3 regions of the Nonomuraea sp. NPDC050556 genome follow, and region 1 is predicted to be linked to each of the others. Evidence: riboswitches for the same ligand, from Rfam matches in the RefSeq annotation. Region 1 holds a riboswitch; each other region holds the start of a gene.

Region 1 (3,808 bases):
GCGGACCTGCGCGGCACGCTGGTGGGGCGCAAGGACGCGCGCAACACCGCGCGCAGCTCTGCGGCGCTGGCGACCAGGGTCGGCGAGCTGGCGCGGGCGGCGGCGGCCGAGGCCGAGCTCGAATGGTCGGCGATCACCAGCGTGGTCGTCGGGAGTCCGGGCGTCTACGACCCGAAGGTGGGCAGGCTGGAGTTCGCGCCCAACCTGCCGGGGCCCGACCTGGCTGAACGGCTGCGCTCCTCGCTCGACGCCGACCTGGTGATCGAGAACGACATCAACCTGGCGGCCGTCGGCGAGCACGTGTACGGCCAGGGCCGGGGCAAGGCCAACTTCGCCCTGGTCAGCATCGGCACCGGCGTCGGCATGGGCATCGTGGTGAACGGCGAGCTGTACGTCGGAGCCAGGGGAGCGGCGGGCGAGGTGTCCTACCTGCCCGCCACCGAGGAGCCCTCGGACGACGAGGCGTTCGAGCACGGCGCGACCGAGGTCGTGGCCGCCGCGCCCGGCGTGGTCCGCGCGGCCCGCGCGGCCGGGCTGGAGCTGGACACGGCCAAGGAGGTCTTCGCCGCCGCCGCGGCCGGTGACACCGTCGCGCTGGGCGTCGTCGAGGCCGAGGGCAGGCGCATCGGCGGACTGATCGTCGCGGTGGCCGCCGTGCTCGACCCCGAGGTGGTCGTGCTCAGCGGCGGTGTGGGACGCAACCTGGACCTGCTCGGCGAGGCCATCGAGCGGCGCATCGCCGAGCTGGGCCCCCTGCGTCCCACGGTGGTGGCCAGCACGCTCGGCGACAGCGGCGTGCTCATCGGCGCCGTGGCCCACGCGCGGGCGCGGGCCTGGGACCTCATCTTCAGAGATAGGCGGTGAGCGTGGCCGGTGGCGGCTGCTTGCGCTGCTTGACCAGGTCGGCCCAGAGCTTGACGCCCTTCGGGTCCGGCCTGACGGCGCCGACGAAGGCGTCGTGCCGCCACTGGCTGAGCTTCTCCTCCTTGACCACGTCGCCGCTGTGCGGGGCGTGCACCATGTAGCCGGGCTTGGAGATCATCCCGACGTGGCCGAGGCCGCTGAAGAAGACCAGGTCGCCGGGGCGGAGCTCGTCCCAGGAGATCTTCTTGGAGTAGGCAGAGTACTGCTCGGAAGCGGTGCGGGGGAGCTCGATCCCGGCCTTCTCGTACGCCCTGAGCATCAGGCCGGAGCAGTCGAAGCCGCTGTCGGAGGTGCCGCCCCACAGGTACGGGGTTCCGCGCTTGTCCATGGCGTAGTCGAGCGCCTCTTTCCAGGCGGGCGTCGGCTGGCGGGCTTCCTGGACCTTCTTGATGTCGGCGCCGGTCATGGTGGTGGCATCGGGGGAGTTGCCCAGGAGGGTTCCGGCGGCGACGAGCATGACGATGGGGGTCAGGGGATTTCCTTCCATACGGCCGACCGGGTTAGCTGACGGGCTCGGACCTGGAAGTGGCCCTACGGCGGGGGAGCCGATTAGCCCCGGGGGAGATTGGGTCCCCGGCTCCACCGCAGCGGTGGATTAGGCGTTGAGGACTCTAACGAAATGGTCAAAACACCGCAAATCGGGCAAAGGGGATTGTCCGGAAAATGAGATGCGGTGTTCGTCAGGCGAGATGGGCCGGTAAGGTACCGCGCATGGAATCGAGCAACATTCGCCTGGCCGTCATCCCGGGAGACGGGATCGGCACCGAGGTCGTGGCAGAAGGTCTGAAGGTCATCGAGGCGCTCGGCATCAAGACCGAGCAAACCCACTACGACCTCGGCGCCGCCCGCTACAACCGCACCGGCGAGACCCTGCCCGACTCCGTGCTTGACGAGCTGCGCGGCTACGACGCGATCCTCCTCGGCGCTGTCGGCGACCCGAGCGTGCCGCCCGGCGTCCTGGAGCGCGACCTGCTCCTGCGCATCCGCTTCGAGCTCGACCACTACGTCAACCTGCGCCCGGTCAAGCTGTTCCCCGGCGTCGAGACCCCGCTGGCCGACACCAGGCCGGAGGACATCGACATGATCGTCGTCCGCGAGGGCACGGAGTCCCTCTACGCGGGCACCGGCGGCATCCTGCGCAAGGGCACGCCCCACGAGGTGGCCACCCAGGAGTCGATCAACACCGCCTACGGCGTCGAGCGCGTCGTGCGCTACGCCTTCAAGAAGGCGGCAGAGCGGCCGCGCAAGAAGCTCACGCTGGTCCACAAGACCAACGTGCTGACCTTCGCCGGCGACCTGTGGCAGCGTACGGTCAACCGGGTCGCGACCGAGTTCCCCGAGGTCACCACCGACTACCAGCACATCGACGCGGCCTCGATGTTCTTCGTCAGCCAGCCAGAGCGCTTCGACGTGATCGTCACCGACAACCTGTTCGGCGACATCATCACCGACATCGGGGCCGCCATCGCCGGCGGCATCGGTCTCGCGGCCAGCGGCAACGTCAACCCTGACCGCACCTCGCCGAGCATGTTCGAGCCGGTTCACGGCAGCGCGCCCGACATCGCCGGGCAGGGCAAGGCCGACCCGACCGCGACGATCCTGTCGGTCGCCATGCTCCTCGACCACCTGGGCATGAGCGCCGAGGCCGCCCGCGTCGAGCAGGCCGTGGCCGACGACATCATCGAACGCCAGACCGGCTGGGCCGCGCGCACCACGCACGAGATCGGCGACGACATCACCGCGCGAGTATCCGGGGGCTCCTGACCCGCCTCGCTTCCCCGAACGCCTGGTGGCTCAGAACGAGCCGCCAGGCGTTTTTCGTATATATGCAGTAAGTTCCCGTTACCCGGTCCGGCGCAGAATGGACCTAGGTAAACCACGCGACAAAGAGAAGGATCTCGTGATGAAGCTCGGCTTCGATGTGCAGCATTCCGACCACGCGCGCACCGCGGCGGAGCGCGAGCAAGTACTGGCCAACCCCGGGTTCGGGCAGTCGTTCACCGATCACATGATCTCGATCGACTACACCGAGGGCCGCGGCTGGCACGACGCCAGGCTCGAGCCGTACGGACCGCTCGTCCTCGACCCGGCCACGTCGGTGTTCCACTACGCGCAGGAGCTGTTCGAGGGGCTGAAGGCCTACCGCCAGACGAACGGCTCGATCGTCACCTTCCGCCCGTACGCCAACGCGGCCCGCTTCAACAAGTCGTGTCACCGCATGGCCATGCCCGAGCTGCCCGAGGAGACGTTCGTCGAGTCGCTCGAACTGCTCGTGCAGACCGACCGCGACTGGGTGCCGACCACCGAGGGCCACAGCCTCTACCTGCGCCCGTTCATCATCGCCACGCAGGTCGGGCTCGGGGTGAACTACCCGTCCAAGACCTACCGCTACATGGTCATCGCCTCGCCCGCCGCCTCCTACTTCTCCGGCGGCGTCAAGCCCGTCTCGGTGTGGCTCACCACCGAGTACACCCGCGCCGCCCCCGGCGGCACCGGCGCGGCCAAGTGCGGCGGCAACTACGCGGCCGCCTTCCTCGCCCAGCGCGAGGCCGTCGAGAACGGCTGCGACCAGGTGGTCTGGCTCGACTCGCACGAGCACCGCTACGTCGAGGAGATGGGCGGGATGAACCTGTTCTTCGTCTTCGGCAACAAGCTCGTCACCCCGACGCTGACCGGCACGCTGCTGCCCGGCATCACCCGCGACTCCATCCTGTCGCTGGCCGCCGACCTGGGCCTGGAGGCCGAAGAGCGGCTCATCACCACCGACGAGTGGCAGTCGGCGTGCGAGTCCGGCGAGCTGACCGAGGTCTTCGCCTGCGGCACCGCCGCGGTGGTCACCCCGGTGGGCTCGGTCAAGGGCGCCGACCGCGCCTGGACCGTCGGC
Region 2 (3,808 bases), 780 kb from region 1:
GACCCGGGCAAGCCGGAGATCAGCGTCGAAGCCGACATCCGTACCCTCGCCACGACCGTCAGCGAGATCTTCCTGCTGTCCACGTGAACACCGGGTCAGCCGCCCGGCGGTTCGTCGTGACAGTCGGACCAGGTGCGGCAGGTGGGCGCTGGGCCGGACCCGTCGTCAGGCGGCTCCTCCGGCCCGGTGCCCACCTTCGTCGGTTTGGGGGTCACGGTGACCTTCTTCGTCACGGTGACCGTCGGCTTGGGGGTACGGCGGACCCGCGGCGGTTCCGTGCTCCTGGTCGGCGTGGGTTTGTGTGAGGCCGACGGGGTTGGGGTGGCCTTGCGCCGCGGCGACAGGGTGGGGGCCGGGCTGCGCACGAGCGGCTCGAAACTCACCGGCCCACCGGCTGACACGGACACCGACGAGGACACAGGTCCGGGCGGGGGAGCGTCCGGCCAGGTGACCCAGAGCCCGAACCCCACCCCGGCAGCCAGAACCGCCACCAACCCGACGGTCAGCCGCCAGGGGAACCCCGGCGGTTCCGGGCCCAGGTAGGGCTCGTCGGGCGGGGGCACGGGCGCGGGCAGAGGGTTGTAGAGCCTGCGGTCGCCCCCGCTGCGGGCATGGCGTCCTGCGGGCGGGTCGTCCACATCGCCTCCGTATGATGCGCGGTCCGCCTCAAGCCTGCCGCACCCATACGAGGATCACCACCCCAAATCCACAGGAACCCCTCAGGCCTCCAGAATCCCGACCGCATACAAGAAGGGGGTATCCCTTACGCGTCGCCAGATCCCTGGCTCTGTCACGCCGTCCGGGAGGCCGGTTGCCCGCCGTACGGGTCAGTACATGGAGATGTGGACGTGGTCGTAGTGGTTGGCGGTGATGCCGCCGCGGTCGGACATGCCGCGCCACCCCGACCCCTGGTCGATGCGCTGCTTCCAGATCACGTACTTGACGCCCAGCTTGTCCTTGTTCTTCATCGCCCACGCCGCGATCTGGTCGCCCAGCGCGTTGTTGGCCGCCGACGGCATCGAGCCGCCCGAGCTCATCATGAAGTCGCAGGCCCGCCCCAGCGGATGCTCGCCGTGGTCGTCCACCCGGTAACACCCCACCTCGAACGGCAGGTTGAAGTCCTTCTTGATCAGATCCCGCACCTGACGCATGCGCGGCGTGATGTTGTCGTCCCCCGAAGGGAGCTCAGGCGCCCAGCTCCCGTCCGACCTGCGGCCCGTGCCGTACGGGACCAGGTCGTTCAGCTTCTTCTCGATGTCCTTGATGACATCCTCGGCGTCCTCGCGCTGCCCGGCGACCTCGTCGGTGTCGTCCTTGATCTGCTCGGTGAGCTCGGCCGCCTCGTCCACGGCCTGCTTCTTGGCCGCCCTGGCCGCCGTGACCCCGGCCAGGATGGCCTCCTGCTCGTTGTTGAGCTGGTCGAGTACGGCCCGGCCGCCGATGTTGGGCGACCACATCATGCTCGCCAGCCCCGGGTCGCCGCCCTGGTACGCCATCGCCGCCATCTGGCTGATCTTGGTCTGGGTGTCGGCCAGCGTCTTGTCCGCCGCTGCCAGCCGCTCCTTGGCCGACTGCTCCGCCTTCTTCGCCTTGGCGAGCGCGACCCGCTTGGCGTTGTAGGTCTCGATGAGCTTGTCGACCTTCGTGTTGAGCTTGCTCAGCTCGGCGCGAAGCTGCTTCTCGGTGGGTTTGGGGGCGGCGGCAGCCGTACCCGCTGGGCTGAGAGCCAGGGTGACCGCAGCGAGAACGCCGCAGGCCACGACGCGGGGGAACGTCACTAACTATCCTCTCCTCCTGCCGACCGGGTTAGCTGACGGGTTCGGGCTGGAGTGGCCCTACCACTGAGCAGTGGATTCACCCCGAGGGAGCGGTGGGTCCCCGGTTCCCGGGCTACACGCCCGGGATTAGGCGGCACGGCTGTGACAGCCGATGCTTGAGGGATATTAGTAGTAAAACGACGGTAATGCGACCTCAAGCCGGAATCAATTAGTGATCTACCTGTGATTTAAGCATGGCAGCAGCCTGCTCCGGCGGCACGTCGTTGACGAAAGCGCCCATCGCGGACTCTGAACCGGCCAGGTACTTGAGCTTCCCTGGCGCGCGCCGCACCGTGAACAGTTCGAGATGAAGATATGCGAGGTCACGGCCTTGTCTGACCGGCGCCTGGTGCCATGCGGAGACGTAGGGCATCTTCAGGTCGAACAGGCCGTCCAGCGCCCGCAGCACGCTCGTGTACAGAGGCGCGAACGCGGCGCGCTCGTCATCCGACAGCGCCGTCAGGTCGGGCACCTGCCGGTGCGGATACACGTGCACCTCGAACGGCCAGCGCGCGGCGAACGGGACGAACGCCGTCCACAACTCGTTCGACGCCACCACGCGCTCGCCCGAGGCGCGCTCGGCGGCCAGCCGGTCGGCGAAGACCGTCGGGTTGCTCGCGGCCGCGCGGAGGTGCTGCTGGGTGCGCGGCGTGATGTACGGGTAGGCGTAGATCTGGCCGTGCGGGTGCGGCAGCGTGATGCCGATCTCCTCGCCGCGGTTCTCGAAGCAGAAGACCTGCTCGACGCCGTCGATCGAGGACAGCTCCGCCGTACGGTCCGCCCAGGCCTCCATGACCAGGCCCACCTGGTCGTCGGTGAGCTGGGAGAACGACGAGTTGTGGTCCTCGGTGAAGCACACCACCTCGCAGCGGCCCACCCCCGGCTGGACGTCGTCCCGATAGGTGCCGAGGTGGGTGGAGAAGGAGGGGAAGCGGTTCTCGAACACGACCACGTCGTACGAGCTGGACGGGATCTCCGACAGCCGCTCGCCGTTCGACGGGCACAGCGGGCACTCGTCGGCCGGCGGCAGGAACGTGCGCGTCTGCCGGTGCCCGGCGATCGCCACCCACTCGTCGGTCAGCGCGTCATAACGCAGCTCGGACGCCACAGGCCGGCCCTCCAGCGGCCGCCTGTCCACCGCGCTCCTGTCCGCGTCGTCGCGCCGGTCGAAATAGATCAGCTCTCGGCCGTCGGCCAGGTGGGTGATGGTGCGCTTCACAACGAGTCCTCCGCGATGATCAACTCTCCGACGCGCTCCGCCAGCTCGGAACGCGCCTCCTGGGGCAGCCCGGCGTCGCTGATGACGACGTCGGCCTCCGCCAGTTCGGCGATCGTGCTGATGCCGACCGTGTCCCACTTGGTGTGGTCGGCCATCACCACGAGCCTGCTCGCCGAGGCCACGAGCTCCCTGTCGGTCTCTGACTCCAGCAGGTTGGGGGTGGTGAAACCGGCACGCGCGCTCATCCCGTGCACGCCGAGGAACAGAGTGTCCACGTGCAGCCGCCTGATGGCGGCCACCGCGACCGGCCCGACCAGCGCGTCGGACGGCGTGCGCACGCCGCCCGTCAGCACCACCGTGCGGTCGGGGCGGGTGCTGCGGTGGAAGACCTCCGCGACCGGGATGGAGTTGGTGATGACGGTCAGATCCGCCACCTCGATGAGATGGTGGGCGAGCGCCCACGTCGTCGTCCCCGCCGACAGCGCCACCGCGGTGCCCGGCCTGACCAGCTCGGCGGCGCGGCGCGCGATGGACTCCTTCTCCGGCTGCTGGCGGGCCGACTTCGCGGTGAACCCCGGCTCCTCGGTGGAGCCTGGCCCGAGTACGGTGGCCCCACCGTGTACCTTCTCCAGCAGTCCGCGCTCGGCCAGGGTTTCCAGGTCGCGGCGGATGGTCATGTCGGAGACGCCGAGGTCTCTGACGAGGTCGGCCACGCGCACGCCGCCGCTCCTGCGCACCCGCTCGAGGATCGTCTGTTGCCGCTGCTGTGCGA
Region 3 (3,808 bases), on a different contig from region 1:
GGGGAGGCGGACCACTTCCGGCTCGGTGTCGTCCGCGGTCACCTTGAACAGGACGACCTCGTCGGTCATGGTGAAGAACTCCACCATGACCGCCCGCCGCTGTCCCTCCAGCAACGCCCGCGCCTGGGCGTAGGTCAGGGTCACGGGCCAAGCTTCGCAACGTCTGCGCGTGACGTACAGGCGTCCCTGGTACGGCTGGGCCGTACCAGGGACACCGGGGGTCACAGGGCGGCGGCGTGGCGGCCCTGCGGGGTGACCCACCTCCTCTTCACGAAGGCGGCCAGGACGAGGATGATCGTCAGGGCGGGGATGAGCACGGCTGCCGCGGCCGCGTCGTGGAGAGCTGCCGCGGAAACACCCTGGACGGTGCCGGGAACGGCCACCCCCTGCCCGGGACCGGTAGAGAGCGCCAAAGCGGCCGAGGGCCCTGAGGTGGTGGGTGGTGCCGAGGCGGCTCCCTGCCCGAGTACGGCCCCTTTTTGTGGCGCGGCTCCTTGGTCCGGAGTGGCCGGTGGTGCGGGAGCGGCGGCGGGTGGGGAGGGGGTGGTGGAGGTTTTGACCTTGGCCGGGTAGCCGTACCCCACGACGCTGCTCTGGTCCCTTTCCTTGCGCTTGGCGAACTGCCGGTCGACGTTGCCCTCGATGGTCTCGATGCGGTCGCCGTCGACCTTCGTCACGATCCCCACATGGTCGATGCCGTCGATGGAGTCACCCCCCGACCAGTCGTAGAACACCAGCGCCCCCGGCGCCGGTTTCGTCCCCCAGGCGCCCTGCTCCTTGAACCACCCGGCATGCGCGGGCGTGTAGGCGAACTGCCCGTACACGTCCTGGAGGCCCGCCTGCCGAGCCCCCCACGCCAGGAACATGTCGCACCAGGCCGCATTGGTGAAGTCGTAACTGTCGTCGACGTTCCCGGTGTACCACTCGCCGAACTTCGTGTATCCGTCCGGTTTCTCGGTGTAACCAACCTCGGCGTCGAGGATCTTGACCATCCTCTGGATGGCCGTTTCGAGCATTTCCACGGGTTGTACTCCCCGTTCTCCTCTGCCGCCTACCGGGTTAGCTGACGGGTTCGGGCGAAGGAGTGCCCTACCGCTGCGAGCAGCGGATTCACCCCGAGGAACGTGGGTCCCCGGCTCCCTGAACGGGACTCGGCGGTCGGCCGGTCATCGGCCGATAAAGCAGGACCCTAATACCGGTCACGCCGATATCGCAATTTGGTAACGGTAAATAAAGCGGACGCAAAGACGGTCATCAATCCATCGGTTGAGGGTCAACTCCATCTAATGGATGACCGCATCGCCGGCGCATAGCGAATGTATGCATCCGGCGCGCGACCCTGATGTCACAGCGGAAAACGACGAAGGAGAACGCGATGAGCGCCACCAACACCCGCAGCACCTACGACGGTTTCACCGCAGAAGAGCGCGCCGCGATGAAGGAGCACGCCAAGGACCTCAAGAAGTCCGCGAGCACCAGCGCGGCCGACAAGGCGGCCGAGGCCGTACGCGACGTCCTCGCCAAGATCGCCGAGATGAAGGACTCCGACCGGGTCCTGGCCGAGCGCGTCCACGCCGTCATCACCACCCACGCCCCGGCTCTCGCGCCCAAGCTCTGGTACGGCATGCCCGCCTACGCGCTCGACGGCAAGCTCCTGTGCCACTTCCAGCCCGCCGAGAAGTTCAAGGCGCGTTACGCCACGCTCGGCTTCAGCGACGGGGCGAAGCTCGACGACGGCGCCCTGTGGCCGGCCGCCTACGCGCTGACCGAGGTGACGCCCGAGGTGGAGGCGCAGATCGTCGCCCTGCTGAAGCGGGCGATGGGCTGAGCGGGTGTCACGCCGGGCGGCGGTAGCGGCCGGGCGGCGTGCCGTACGCTCGCTTGAAGGCTTTGGCGAAGGCGAACTCCGAGGTGTAGCCCACGCTCTGGGCCACCGTCCTGAGCGGGGTGTCGCTCTCGCGGAGCATCCGGCCCGCGCTGGTCATGCGCCACCAGGCCAGGTACGTCATCGGCGGCTGTCCCACGAGCGCGGTGAACCTCTCCGCGAACACCGAGCGGGACACGCCGCCGCGCGTGGCCAGCTCCTCGACGGTCCAGGGGTGTTCCGGCCTGGCGTGGATGTCCCGCAGGGCGTGGCTGATCGCGCGGTCGGACAGCGCGAGGCCCCACCTGGAGGCGTCGCCGCCGGTCCAGGCGCGCAGGATGTACAGCAGCATCGCGTCGACCAGCGACGGCACGATGCCGTCGCGTCCCGGCAGGCTGAGGTCGAGCTCGCGGGCGAGCAGGTCGACGAGGGGGCCGAGCTCGGGGCTCCGGGTGAGGTGGATGAGGGCGGGCAGGTCGCGCATCAGGGGGTGCGGGCGGGCGCGGTCGAGCTGGTAGGCGCCGCAGAGCAGGATCGCCCGGTCGCCTGGCCCGTCCACGCGGACCTGGCCGATGGGCGAGTCGGGCGTCTCGCGCGAGGGGACGAACTCGATCAGCGGCGAGCCGGGCTGGTCGGCCAGGGCGTGCGCGCTGCCCTCGCGCAGGAAGACCACGTCGCCGGCGCTCAGGGGGAGCGGAGCCGTACCGTCGCCGGGCAGCAGCCAGCACGTGCCCTGGAGGACGACGTGGAAGGTCGTGCCGGTGACCGCGGGAAAGCGCAGCCCCCAGGGCGCGCGCACGTCGGTGCGGGCGGAACGGGTGCGGCCGGTGCGCATGGCGGCGAGCGCTTCGGAGAGGACATCCACCCTCCGGACTCTAGGACATGAAATCCGGATCCTGAAGCATTCATCGTCCGGCCTCCACTGCCTACCGTGAAGACATGACGATTTTGGTGATCGGAGCGACCGGCAAGACCGGCAGGCCCGTCGTGGAAGCGCTGCGGGCACGAGGCATGAAGGTGAAGGCGGCCAGCCGCAGCGGCGAGGTCCGCTTCGACTGGGCCGACCGCGAGACGTGGGCCCCCGCGCTGGAGGGCGCAGAGGGCGCGTACATCGTCGGCCCGTACGGCGAGCAGGACGGCGCCGTGCTCGTCGGCGAGCTCCTGGCGAGCGCCCCCGAGCTGCGCAGGGTGGTCCTGCTGTCGGTGCTGGGCGCCGACCTGCTGCCCGGCGTGGTGCCGATGGCGGCGTGGGAGCGCGACGTGCGCGCCTCGGGCAAGGAGTGGACCATCCTGCGGCCGAACTGGTTCCAGCAGAACTTCGGCGAGGGCTTCGCCCCCGCCCTGTGCGACGAGTCCACCCTGGCGCTGCCCGCGGGGGACGCGCCGGTGAGCTTCGTGGACACCCGCGACATCGGCGAGGTGGCGGCCGCCGCGCTCACCGAGGACGGCCACCACGGCCAGACCTACGTGCTGACCGGTCCCGAGGCGCTGGACCACCACCAGGCGCTGGCGATCCTCGGCCCAGGCCTTCGCTACGTGGCGCTGACGGAGGAGGAGTTCGCCGGCGGGCTGCGCCGGGCGGGCGCGGACGACCGGGTGATCACGTGGCAGCTGGGGCTGTTCTCCACCATCCGCGACGGGGAGAACGCCCTGGTGACGGACACCGTCGAGCGCGTCACCGGGCACCCGGCGCGCCCGCTGTCGGCCTACGCGGATAACCTCCCCGTCTATGGGTGAACACATCGACGTCGAGCGGGTACGTCAGGACACGGCCGGATGCGCGAGCGTCGTGCACCTGAACAACGCCGGGGCGGCGCTCCCGCCCCGGCAGGTGGTCGACGCGGTCGTGGCGCACCTCCGGCTGGAGGAGGAGATCGGCGGCTACGAGGCCGCCGACGCGCAGCGGGACCGTATCGAGCACACCTACGACGCGATCGCCCGCCT

The links. Region 1 has a riboswitch for cyclic di-AMP ahead of ACIBG8_RS40825 (C40 family peptidase). Riboswitches for the same ligand answer to the same signal wherever they lie in the genome.
Region 2: it holds a riboswitch for cyclic di-AMP, as region 1 does, so the genes downstream of both, ACIBG8_RS37125 (coiled-coil domain-containing protein) here and ACIBG8_RS40825 (C40 family peptidase) in region 1, are expected to answer to the same signal.
Region 3: it holds a riboswitch for cyclic di-AMP, as region 1 does, so the genes downstream of both, ACIBG8_RS35135 (CHAP domain-containing protein) here and ACIBG8_RS40825 (C40 family peptidase) in region 1, are expected to answer to the same signal.

The regions. Positions count from the first base shown of each region.
Region 1 is NZ_JBITGU010000004.1:804,597-808,404, reverse strand. It holds gene ACIBG8_RS40830 (ROK family protein) at 1-864, shown strand, start outside; gene ACIBG8_RS40825 (C40 family peptidase) at 848-1,411, opposite strand; cyclic di-AMP (ydaO/yuaA leader) riboswitch at 1,399-1,536, opposite strand; gene ACIBG8_RS40820 (3-isopropylmalate dehydrogenase) at 1,636-2,688, shown strand; gene ACIBG8_RS40815 (branched-chain amino acid aminotransferase) at 2,828-3,808, shown strand, end outside.
Region 2 is NZ_JBITGU010000004.1:22,842-26,649, reverse strand. It holds gene ACIBG8_RS37135 (hypothetical protein) at 1-87, shown strand, start outside; gene ACIBG8_RS37130 (hypothetical protein) at 96-638, opposite strand; gene ACIBG8_RS37125 (coiled-coil domain-containing protein) at 828-1,778, opposite strand; cyclic di-AMP (ydaO/yuaA leader) riboswitch at 1,782-1,921, opposite strand; gene galT (galactose-1-phosphate uridylyltransferase) at 1,987-3,036, opposite strand; gene ACIBG8_RS37115 (DeoR/GlpR family DNA-binding transcription regulator) at 3,033-3,808, opposite strand, start outside.
Region 3 is NZ_JBITGU010000003.1:1,317,206-1,321,013, forward strand. It holds gene ACIBG8_RS35130 (CHAT domain-containing protein) at 1-144, opposite strand, end outside; gene ACIBG8_RS35135 (CHAP domain-containing protein) at 222-1,016, opposite strand; cyclic di-AMP (ydaO/yuaA leader) riboswitch at 1,036-1,167, opposite strand; gene ACIBG8_RS35140 (iron chaperone) at 1,376-1,828, shown strand; gene ACIBG8_RS35145 (AraC family transcriptional regulator) at 1,836-2,729, opposite strand; gene ACIBG8_RS35150 (NAD(P)H-binding protein) at 2,804-3,601, shown strand; gene ACIBG8_RS35155 (aminotransferase class V-fold PLP-dependent enzyme) at 3,594-3,808, shown strand, end outside.